4 regions of the Kineococcus auxinigenes genome follow, and region 4 is predicted to be linked to each of the others. Evidence: riboswitches for the same ligand, from Rfam matches in the RefSeq annotation. Region 4 holds a riboswitch; each other region holds the start of a gene.
The links. A riboswitch is a leader RNA that binds a small molecule or an ion and turns the genes downstream of it on or off. The one in region 4 is predicted to bind S-adenosylmethionine.
Positions count from the first base shown of each region.

Region 1: another riboswitch for S-adenosylmethionine. It lies ahead of ACRYR9_RS15295 (MetQ/NlpA family ABC transporter substrate-binding protein); the one in region 4 lies ahead of ACRYR9_RS10195 (sulfurtransferase).
Region 2: another riboswitch for S-adenosylmethionine. It lies ahead of ACRYR9_RS04960 (rhodanese-like domain-containing protein); the one in region 4 lies ahead of ACRYR9_RS10195 (sulfurtransferase).
Region 3: another riboswitch for S-adenosylmethionine. It lies ahead of ACRYR9_RS18505 (methylenetetrahydrofolate reductase); the one in region 4 lies ahead of ACRYR9_RS10195 (sulfurtransferase).

Region 1 is NZ_JBKBCT010000061.1:13,555-16,262, forward strand. Features, by position in the region: gene ACRYR9_RS15290 (FecCD family ABC transporter permease) at 1-431, opposite strand, end outside; SAM riboswitch class IV at 590-699, shown strand; gene ACRYR9_RS15295 (MetQ/NlpA family ABC transporter substrate-binding protein) at 902-1,855, shown strand; gene ACRYR9_RS15300 (methionine ABC transporter ATP-binding protein) at 1,857-2,708, shown strand, end outside.
Region 2 is NZ_JBKBCT010000009.1:17,357-20,064, reverse strand. Features, by position in the region: tRNA gene ACRYR9_RS04970 (tRNA-Asn) at 43-115, shown strand; gene ACRYR9_RS04965 (HNH endonuclease family protein) at 178-867, shown strand; SAM riboswitch class I at 916-1,002, shown strand; gene ACRYR9_RS04960 (rhodanese-like domain-containing protein) at 1,007-1,426, shown strand; gene ACRYR9_RS04955 (O-succinylhomoserine sulfhydrylase) at 1,423-2,622, shown strand; gene ACRYR9_RS04950 (cobalamin-independent methionine synthase II family protein) at 2,650-2,708, shown strand, end outside.
Region 3 is NZ_JBKBCT010000101.1:1,938-4,645, reverse strand. Features, by position in the region: gene ACRYR9_RS18515 (sulfite exporter TauE/SafE family protein) at 1-698, shown strand, start outside; gene fdxA (ferredoxin) at 695-1,021, shown strand; SAM riboswitch class I at 1,063-1,156, shown strand; gene ACRYR9_RS18505 (methylenetetrahydrofolate reductase) at 1,227-2,231, shown strand; gene metE (5-methyltetrahydropteroyltriglutamate--homocysteine S-methyltransferase) at 2,228-2,708, shown strand, end outside.
Region 4 is NZ_JBKBCT010000030.1:777-3,484, reverse strand. Features, by position in the region: gene der (ribosome biogenesis GTPase Der) at 1-228, shown strand, start outside; tRNA gene ACRYR9_RS10205 (tRNA-Pro) at 277-350, shown strand; gene ACRYR9_RS10200 (FxLYD domain-containing protein) at 469-1,095, shown strand; SAM riboswitch class I at 1,158-1,251, shown strand; gene ACRYR9_RS10195 (sulfurtransferase) at 1,527-2,450, shown strand; gene cobA (uroporphyrinogen-III C-methyltransferase) at 2,505-2,708, opposite strand, start outside.

The DNA of each region.
Region 1 (2,708 bases), on a different contig from region 4:
GCCCCCAGCAGCAGCGCCGCCGCGGCGCCCGTGGAGGCGCCGGAGCTGACGCCCAGCAGCTGCGGGTCGGCCAGCGGGTTGCGCACCATCGCCTGCAGCGCCGTCCCGCACACCGCCAGCCCGGCGCCGACGGCCAGGCCCAGCAGGACCCTCGGCAGGCGCACGTCGTGCACCACCGCGTCCACGACCGGGTCCCACGTCACCCGCGCCGGGAACCCGACCAGGTGGTGCCCGGCCACGCGCAGCACGTCGGCCGGGGCGATCGCGACGGCGCCCACGACCGCACCCAGCAGCGCCGCCGCCCCGGCCAGGACGGCCAGCACCAGCAGCACCAGGGCGCTGCGGCGGGCTCGGGCCCGCCGCCCGAGCGGGTCGCCGGGACGGGCGGGCGGGGCGGGGCGCCACCGGGGCGGGGCGCCGGTCGACGGCACGGGGACCTCCTGCGGGCGCGGCACGGCGGGTGGGCTTGTTGCAACCTACTCGCGACAAGCACCGGCGGCCGCACCGGTGCGGGGCGCCCGGCACCGCGGGCCCCGGGCGCCCCGCCGCGTTTTGACGCTCCCTCGAACCCGTCGTTACGATCCACGACGGCATCGAGCGTCAGCGTCAAGCCCTGGCTTGCTGACCGGCAACCCTCGTCCGCGGTGGGGTGCTCCAGGTGAAAGCCCGGCGGGGCGGTGCGCCCCGCAAGCGTGTGGCCGTGCCGTCGCAGCAGCGGTGGACCGGCCTGGTCGAGCAGGAGGCAACCCGTCGTGAGCCCGCGCGCCACGCCCCCCTCGTGTCCCCGGGGCGGCACCGCCACCGGCGGCTGACCGCCCCGCGCCCTCCCACGACCCCCGCGCCGCCGGACCCGGCGCCGGCGGGGGACCCGAACCCGCACCACCCCACGAGGAGCCCCGAGTTGTCCAGCGCCGCCACCCCTCCGTCCCTGCCCGACAAGCCCGGCCGCAGCAAGCTGCCGATCGTCGTCGGCGTCGCCGTCCTGGCGGTCATCGCGATCGTCGTCGCGATCGTCGTGCGCAACACCGGCGACGACGACACCGCCACCACGGCCGCCGGCGAGGCGCAGACCGTGCGCATCGGCGTCACCGACCAGGCCGAGCCGTACTGGGGCACCTACGTCGACCTGGCCCGCGAGCGCCTCGGCGTCGACGTGGAACTGGTGAACTTCTCCGACTACAGCCTGCCGAACCCGGCGCTGAGCCAGGGCGAGGTCGACCTCAACCAGTTCCAGCACACCCAGTACCTGGCGAACTACAACGTCACCGCCGGCGACGACCTGCAGCCCGTCGGCTCCACCGCCGTGTACCCGCTGCCGCTGTACTCCACCCAGCACGACGGCCCCTCGCAGCTCCCGCAGGGTGCGAAGGTCGCCATCCCGGACGACGCCATCAACGAGGCGCGGGCCCTGCTCGTGCTGCAGGACGCGGGTCTGCTGACCCTCGCCGACGGCGGCTCCGCGTTCTCCACGGTGGAGGACGTGCAGGAGGCGAAGGTCGAGGTCGTCCCGCTGGACGCCTCCCAGACCGCCGGCGCGCTGCAGAACGGATCCGTGGCCGCTGCCGTCGTCAACAACAACTACGCCACCAGCGCCGGGCTGCCGGTCGAGGACGTCGTCCACCAGGACGACCCCGAGAGCGAGTCCGCGGTGCCGTACGTGAACCTCTTCGTCTCCCGCGCCGAGGACACCGGGAACCAGACCTACCTGGACCTCGCCGAGCTCATCCACGACCCGGCCGTGCAGGCGGAGTTCGTGAAGAGCTACCCGCAGGCCGTCGTCCGCGACGTCGACCCCGCCACCCTGCAGGAGCAGCTGGCGGACGTCGAGGAGGACGCGCGGGCGGCGCAGGGCTGAGATGGCCGACCCCATCGTGCGCCTGCGGGGCGTCACCAAGCGGTACGAGCGCGGCGGCAAGTCCGTCACCGCCGTCGACGACGTCAGCCTCGACGTGCACGCCGGCGAGGTCATCGCCGTCATCGGGTACTCCGGGGCCGGCAAGTCCACGCTCGTGCGGCTGGTGAACGCCCTGGAGGCGCCCACCTCCGGGACGGTCACCGTCGCCGGGCGGGAACTGACGCGCCTGCCCGAGAAGGACCTGCGGACCGCGCGCCGGGAGATCGGCATGATCTTCCAGCAGTTCAACCTGTTCCGCTCCCGCACCGTCGCCGGGAACGTCGCCTACCCGCTGAAGGTGGCCGGCGTCCCCCGGGAACGGCGCGACGCGCGCGTCGCGGAACTGCTGGACTTCGTCGGCCTGCTGGACCGCGCCCACGCCCACCCCGAGCAGCTCTCCGGCGGGCAGAAGCAGCGCGTCGGCATCGCCCGCGCCCTGGCGACGAACCCGCCGCTGCTGCTGGCCGACGAGGCCACCAGCGCCCTGGACCCGGAGACCACCACCGAGGTCCTCTCGCTGCTGCGGCGGGTCAACCGCGAGCTCGGCGTGACCATCGTGGTCATCACCCACGAGATGGACGCCGTGCGGCAGATCGCCGACCGGGTCGCGGTCATGGAGGCCGGCCGCGTCGTCGAGGTGGGTGACGTCTACGACGTGTTCTCCACCCCGCAGACCGCCCCGGCGCAGCGGTTCGTGCGCAGCGTCCTGCACGACCGGCCCACCCCGGAGCAGCTGGCGCGGCTGCGCGAGCACCACCCCGGGCGCCTGGTCACCGTGCAGGTCACCGACGAGATCGGCCTGCAGAAGCGCGTC
Region 2 (2,708 bases), on a different contig from region 4:
GTACGGTTGACGTGCTGTCGCCGGGGGTTCACCCGGTGGTGGTCCCGCATAGCTCAATTGGCAGAGCAGCCGGCTGTTAACCGGCAGGTTGTTGGTTCGAGTCCAACTGCGGGAGCGTTCTGGAGGGGGCCTGCGCGTGCAGGCCCCCTTCGTCGTCCCCGGGGATGGGGGGTGCTCGTGCGCGCACGTCGCTCCGGTGCCTCGGCGGCGATCCTCGTGCCGCTGCTGGTCCTGGTGCTGGCGCTCGCGCTGTGGCGGGCCCTGACCGGCGGCGCCGCGCAGCCGGAGCAGCGGTCCGCCACCGGTGGCGCGGCCGAGGCGCTGGCCGGCCTGCCGGTGCGCGAGGCCGCCCCCTCCGCCGGTTACCAGCGCACCCGCTTCGGCTCCAGCTGGGTCGACGTCGACGACAACGGCTGCCGCACCCGCGACGACGTCCTGCTGCGCGACCTGGACGACGTCCGCCTCGCGCAGGACGGCTGCACCGTCCTGTCCGGCACGCTGCAGGACCCGTACTCCGGCGAGGAGATCGCCTTCCGGCGCGGCGAGGACACCAGCGCCGAGGTGCAGATCGACCACGTCGTGGCGCTGGCGGCCGCCTGGCGCACCGGCGCGCAGGCGTTCACCGAGGACGAGCGGGTCCGCTTCGCCAACGACCCCCTGGAGCTGCTGGCCGTGGACGGCTCGCTGAACGGGGCCAAGGGTGACGACGACGCCTCGCAGTGGCTGCCGCCCGAGGGGGAGTGCGAGTACGTCGCGCGGCAGGTCGCCGTCAAGAGCGCCTGGGGGTTGTGGGTGACGCCCGCCGAGCACGGCGCGATGGCCGGCGTCCTGGCCGGCTGCCCCGGGCAGGAACTGCCCGCGTCCTGACCCGGGGGAGCGTGCCCCGGGCACGGGCCGCGATGCCCTAGGCTGGCCGGACCATCCAGAGCGGCCGAGAGACCTGGCTCGACGACGCCGCAGCAACCCCCCTCGGGAGGGTGCTCATGCCAGGACCGATGGAGGCTTCGTGAGCTACGCCGGCGACCTCACCCCGCGTGAGGCGTTCGAACTGCTGCGTGACGACGGCGACGCCGTCCTCGTGGACGTCCGCACCGAGGCGGAGTGGACGTACGTCGGGGTGCCCGACGCAGCCGCGTTGCGCAGACCACCGGTCTTCGCCTCCTGGCTGCCCGTGGAGGAGGACGCGCCCGGGGCGCGGTTCCTGGCGGAGCTGGAGCGGGCCGGCGTCGGGCCGGGCCACCGCGACCCGGTGGTGTTCCTGTGCCGCTCCGGCAAGCGCTCCGTGGGCGCGGCCACCGCCGCCACCGCGGCGGGCATCGGCCCCAGCTACAACGTCCTGGACGGTTTCGAGGGCGACCTCGACGAGCACGGCCACCGCGGCGGCGCCGGCTGGCGCGCGCAGGGCCTGCCGTGGAGGCAGTCGTGACCGATCGGCAGCCGAACCCCTGGCGCCCCGACACCACCGCCGTGCGCGGTGGCCTGTCCCGCTCGGGGTTCGAGGAGACCTCCGAGGCGATGTACCTCACCTCCGGTTACGTCTACGACTCCGCCGCCGCAGCGGAGGCGGCGTTCACCGGTGAGGTCGACCGCTACGTCTACTCCCGCTACGGCAACCCGACGGTGTCGGTGTTCACCGAGCGGTTGCGGCTGCTGGAGGGCGCCGAGGCCTGCTACGGCCTGGCCAGCGGCATGTCCGCGGTGTTCTACGCCCTCGGCGCGCTGCTCGGCGCGGGGGACCGCGTCGTGGCCGCCCGCAGCTTGTTCGGCTCCTGCTACGTGATCCTCGACGAGATCCTGCCCCGCTGGGGCGTGACGACGGAGTTCGTCGACGGCGAGGACCTCGCGCAGTGGGAGCGGGCGCTGGCCACGCCCGCGCAGGCGGTGTTCTTCGAGACGCCGGCGAACCCCATGCAGACCCTCGTGGACGTCGAGGCGGTGACGCAGCTCGCCCACGCGGCCGGTGCGGTCGTGGTGGTGGACAACGCGTTCGCCAGCCCGGTGGGGCAGCGACCGCTGCGCTTCGGCGCGGACGTGGTCGTCTACTCCGCCACCAAGCACATCGACGGGCAGGGCCGCGTCATGGGCGGGGCCGTCCTGGGGACCACGGAGTTCATCGACGGGCGGTTCCGGGAACTGACCCGGCACACCGGCCCGACCCTGAGCCCCTTCAACGCCTGGACGCTGGCCAAGGGCCTGGAGACCCTCGGGCTGCGGGTGCGGCACTCCGCGGCCACCGCCCTGCGCATCGCCGAGCACCTCGAGGCCGCCCCGGGGATCCGCTGGGTGCGCTACCCCCTGCTGCCCTCGCACCCGCAGTTCGATCTGGCGAAGCGGCAGATGGAGCTCGGTGGGACCGTCGTCACGTTCGAGCTCGACGCGCCCGACGGCCGCGGCAAGGAACGCGCCTTCGAGGTCCTGGACCGCCTCGGCGTCATCGACATCTCCAACAACCTCGGCGACGCCAAGTCGCTGGCCACCCACCCCGCCACCACGACCCACCGCCGCCTCGGCGAGCAGGGACGCGCCGCCATCGGCCTGTCGGACGCCGTCCTGCGCCTGTCGGTGGGGCTGGAGGACCCCGAGGACCTGCTCGAGGACCTCGACCGCGCCCTGCGCCGCTGACGACCCCACCCCACGAACGGAGACCCCTTGTCCCGCAACGCCCGCCGCATCGAGGTCAGCCACGCCGGCAGCCTGCCCCGCACCCC
Region 3 (2,708 bases), on a different contig from region 4:
GCGTCGTGGTGCGCGTCGGCGTGCCCGGCGCGGTCGGGGCCTTCCTGGGGGCGACGGTCCTGTCGTCGCTGCCCACGGACGTCGCCGCACCGGTGATCAGCGCCGTGCTGCTGCTGCTGGGGGTGTACGTGCTGCTGCGCTCCGCGGTGGCGCGCTTCGACGAGCGGTCCCTGCACCGGCCGCTGCGGCGGCGCTTCCTGGCGCCGCTGGGGTTGTTCGCCGGGTTCGTCGACGCGACCGGCGGTGGTGGATGGGGCCCCGTGGGCACCCCCGCCCTGCTGGCCTCCGGCCGGCTGGAGGCGCGCAAGGTCATCGGCTCGGTGGACACCAGCGAGTTCCTCGTCGCGGTGGCCGCCAGCGCGGGGTTCCTCGTGGGGCTCGGCTCGCAGGGCATCGCCTGGACGTGGGTGCTCGCGCTGCTGCTCGGAGGCCTGGTCGCCGCGCCCATCGCCGCCTGGCTGGTGCGCTACGCCCCGCCGCACGTGCTGGGCTCGGCCGTCGGCGCCGTCATCGTCCTGACGAACTCGCGGACCCTGCTGCGCAGCGACGCCGTCGGCGCCCCCGACCCGGTCCGCTGGGTCGTCTACGCGCTGATCCTCGCCGCCGGCGCGCTCGCCGTGGCCCACTCGGTGCGCCGGCACCGCCGCACCGCCCGAACGCTCACCACCACCGACAACGAGAGGAGCAGCGCGCAGTGACGTACGTCATCGCACAGCCCTGCGTGGACCTCAAGGACAAGGCCTGCATCGAGGAGTGCCCGGTCGACTGCATCTACGAGGGTGAGCGCTCGCTGTACATCCAGCCCGACGAGTGCGTCGACTGCGGCGCCTGCGAGCCGGTGTGCCCGGTGGAGGCGATCTACTACGAGGACGACGTGCCCGAGCAGTGGTCGGCGTTCACCGCGGCCAACGTCGAGTTCTTCGAGACCGTCGGCTCGCCCGGTGGTGCGGCGAAGGTGGGCCTGATCCACGCCGACCACCCGGTGGTGGCCGCCCTGCCGCCGCAGGGCGGGGAGCACTGACCCACCGCACCACCAGCACCACCAGCACGACCAGCACCGCCACCCCATCCAGAGCGGCCGAGAGTCCTGGCTCGACGACGCCGCAGCAACCCCCCGGTCCCCCGGGAGCGGGTGCTTCCGCCAGGTCGATGGAGTCGACGATGTCCCGCACCACCGCCCACCCGTCCCCGGGCACCACCGGGCCCGGCGATCCCCGCGCGCTGTCGTGAGCGTCGCGCCCCTGGTCGCCGGAGCCGCAGGCCGCCCCACCCTGAGCTTCGAGCTGTTCCCCCCGCGCTCGGAGCGGGCCCGGGAAGCCCTGCACCGCACGGTCCACCGGCTCGCCGGGACCGGGCCGGACTTCTTCTCCGTGACCCACGGTGCGGGCGGCGGAACCCGCGACGCCGGCTGCGAACTGCTCGCCCACCTGCGCCGCGAGACCCGCGCCGCCGCCGTGGCGCACCTGACCTGCGTCGGTGCCACGAGGCGGCAGGTCGTGGACCTCGCCCAGGAGTTCTTCGCCGCGGGGGTGCGCGACGTCCTGGCGGTGCGCGGCGACCCACCGGCCGAGCGGATCGCCGACCCGGCACCGGCCGACGCCGTCCGCCGCGCGTGCGACCTGGTGGAACTCCTGCACGTCGCCGACCGCCACCACCACCTGAACGCGGGAGGTGACGGTGCGGCGGTGACGGCGATCCCGCCGCTGAGCGTCGCGGTGGCGGCCTTCCCGGCCTCCCGGCGCGCGGGCGACCTGCAGGCCCTGCGCGCCAAGCAGGACGCCGGCGCCTCCTTCGCCATCACGCAGGTCTGCTACTCCGCCCGGGAGTACGCCGGTTTCACCGCCCGGGCCCGCGACGCCGGCATCACCCTGCCGCTGCTGCCGGGGATCATCCCGACCACCGACCCGGCGCGGTTGCTGCGCCTGGAGCAGCTCACCGGGGTCGCCCCACCCGCCGACCTGCTGGCCCTGCTGGAGTCCGCGGCCGAGCACGGCGACGCCGCGCGCCACCGCGCCGGCACCCGCTTCGGCCAGGCCCTGGCCCGCGACCTGCTCGCGGCCGGCGCCCCCGGGCTCCACCTCTACACGTTCAACGCAGCGCCCGCGGCGCTGGACCTGCTCGAGGGTGTGCACCTCGGCGCCGGGACCCCGACGGTCCCGAGCTCGGCCGGACGGCCGCAGGCATCCGCGGTTCCCCACGACGCCGCGCTCGCGGCTGGAGGATCCCGATGAGCACACAGACCCGCACCACCCGCCCCGGCACCACCGACGTCCCCGCCTGGTCGGCCACCGTCCTGGGCTACCCCCGCATCGGCCCGCGCCGGGAGACGAAGAAGGCGCTGGAGGCCCTGTGGGCCGGCCACGCCGACGTCGCCACCACCGAGCGGGCGCTGGCCGCGGTGCGCGCCCGCACCGTGCGGCGCCTGAACGACCTGGGCCTGCACGCCCACGACGCTTCGATCCCCTCGGCGTTCTCCGCGTACGACCAGGTGCTGGACACCGCGATCGCCGTGGGTGCCGTGCCGCCGCGCTTCGCCGACGTCGTGGCCGCCGACGGGCGGGTCGACCTGGCCGGGGTGTCCACGATCGCCCGCGGTCGCGGGACGGACGCGCCGCTGGAGATGACCAAGTGGTTCGACACGAACTACCACTACCTCGTCCCCGAGATCGGCCCGGACACGGAGTTCCGGTTCGCCGACGACCGGGGTG
Region 4 (2,708 bases):
GGGCAGGTCGTGGCCGCCCAGCCGCACCCGGTGCGCGGCGGCAAGCAGCCGCGCATCCTCTTCGGCACGCAGGTGTCGACGCGGCCGCCGCGGTTCGTGCTCTTCGCCAGCGGCTTCCTCGAGGCCGGTTACCGCCGCTTCCTGGAACGGCGGCTGCGCGAGGAGTTCGGTTTCGAGGGCTCGCCCATCGAGGTGAGCGTGCGCGTGCGGGAGAAGCGCAAGCGGTGATGTAAGGTTGTCACCGGTTCGCCGCCCGGGAACGGGGGAGCGGGCCATCGGGCTGTGGCGCAGCTTGGTAGCGCACTTGACTGGGGGTCAAGGGGTCGCAGGTTCAAATCCTGTCAGCCCGACAGTGAGCAGCACGACGGAGGGTCGGTCCCGCGAGGGGCCGGCCCTCTCGCCGTTCCCGGGCGGTTCGCCTAGCCTGGAGCGGGCCAGGAGCACGACGACGAGCCCCGGGACGCCACCGTGACCACGACCGCACGAACAGCCCCCTCCTCCGGCCGCGGACCGCGCGACGGGGTGGCGACCGCCTCCGTCGTGCTGGGCCTGGCGGGTGTCGCCACCGCCCTCGTCCCGCGGCTGCACGTGGTGGCCCTGTGCCTGGCGCTGCTCGGCGCCGTGGCGGGGATCGCGGCGGTGCGCCGGGCGCGGCGAACGGCCGCCGCCGGGTTGGCCCTGTCCGTGGCCGCAGCCGCGGTCGTCGTGGTCGTCACGGCCGAGGCGCGCGGCGACGTCGTCGACGACCAGCCGGAGCCCGGCCCCGCCGGGCCCGGGATCAGCGCTCCGCCCGCCGAGGGGGGAGCGGCCGGCACGCGGCCCTCCGGCTCCCCCGAGGGCATCGCGGTGACCGGTTGCGGCGACGCCGGCGCCTCCGGGGCGGCCACCGCGACCCTGGAGGTCACCGGCACGGCCGAGCGCTCCGGTGCCTTCGCGGTCGTCGTGGAGTGGATGGACGCCGCCGACGCCCAGCTGGGTCGGGGACGGACCGTCGTGGAGGACCTCGCGCCGGGGGAGACGAGGACCGTGCAGGTGCTCGGCGAGGGCGTCTCCGGTGCGGTGGCCTGCCGGGTCCTGGAGGTGACCGGGGCCTGAACGGGCGGCGGGTGGTGCGGCGAGGTTGACAGCCCGCCCCCGCACCGGGCACGGTGGCGCCACGACCATCCAGAGCGGCCGAGAGACCTGGCTCGACGACGCCGCAGCAACCCCCCTCCCGCAGGGCGTGGGTGCTTCCGCCAGGGCCGATGGAGGGCACGCGATGACGCAGGACCGCACCACAGAACTGCACTCCCGGCGGCACATCGACCTGTGCCGCCGCGGTTCCGCCGCCTGTCGCTGACAGCCCGCAGAACCCGCCCGGACCGCGGGGTGCGCCCCGCGGACCCGGGGCGCACCCCGCCCGCCCGGAACCCCCGCGCCGCCCCGACCGGTCGAGCGCGGGAAACCGGTACGGCACCACACCACCACCGCACCCGGCCGCCGCACGGCGGCCGTCGAACCCTCGTCACGCCCTGGAGAGAACACGCATGTCCAGCACCACGTCCGGCACCGCCCCCGTCGACACGACCGAGCCGAAGTTCTCCGAGTACGCCCACCCCGAGAAGCTGGTCAGCACCGCCTGGCTGGCCGAGAACCTGGGCAGCGAGGGCCTGGTCGTCGTGGAGAGCGACGAGGACGTCCTGCTGTACGAGACCGGTCACATCCCCGGCGCGGTCAAGGTCGACTGGCACACCGAGCTGAACGACGAGGTGACCCGCGACTACGTCGACGGCGCCGCGTTCGCGGACCTCCTCTCCCGCAAGGGGATCCGTCGCGAGGACACCGTCGTCATCTACGGCGACAAGAGCAACTGGTGGGCCGCGTACGCCCTGTGGGTGTTCACGCTGTTCGGTCACGAGGACGTGCGCCTGCTGGACGGCGGCCGTGCCAAGTGGGCCGCCGAGGGACGTGAGCTGACGACCGAGACCCCCCAGCGCGAGCGCACCGAGTACCCCGTCGTGGAGCGTGACGACAGCCGCGTGCGCGCGTTCGCCCCGGACGTGCGCGAGCACCGCGGCGGCCTGATCGACGTCCGCTCGCCGCAGGAGTACACCGGTGAGCGCACCCACATGCCCGACTACCCGCAGGAGGGCACCCTGCGCGGCGGGCACATCGCGGGCGCGGCCAGCGTGCCGTGGGCGAAGGCGGCGAACGAGGACGGCACGTTCAAGGACCGCGCTGCGCTGGAGGAGATCTACTTCTCCGGCGCCGGGCTGACGCCGCAGACGGACACCGTCACGTACTGCCGCATCGGGGAGCGTTCCAGCCACACGTGGTTCGTGCTGACGCACCTGCTGGGCCTGGAGAACGTGCGCAACTACGACGGCAGCTGGACCGAGTGGGGCAACGCGGTGCGCGCCCCCATCGTGGTCGGCTCCGAGCCTGGCGGGATCGGCGCCGCGAAGCGCTGAGCAGGCCGACGTCGAGGGGGCGGGGCCCGGTGGGTCCCGCCCCCTCGACGCGTCTCAGGCCCCGTGGGGGGCGAGGGCGTCGACGACCTCGCCGACCACGACGACGGCCGGGGCGCGCACCCCCGCGGCGCGCGCCACCCGGGCGAGGTCGGCCAGGGGCGCGGTGGTGGTGCGCTGCCGCGGGCTCCAGCCGTCCTGCACCACGGCGACCGGTGTGGCGGGGTCGCGACCGGCGGCCAGCAGCCCCGCGGCGAGCCG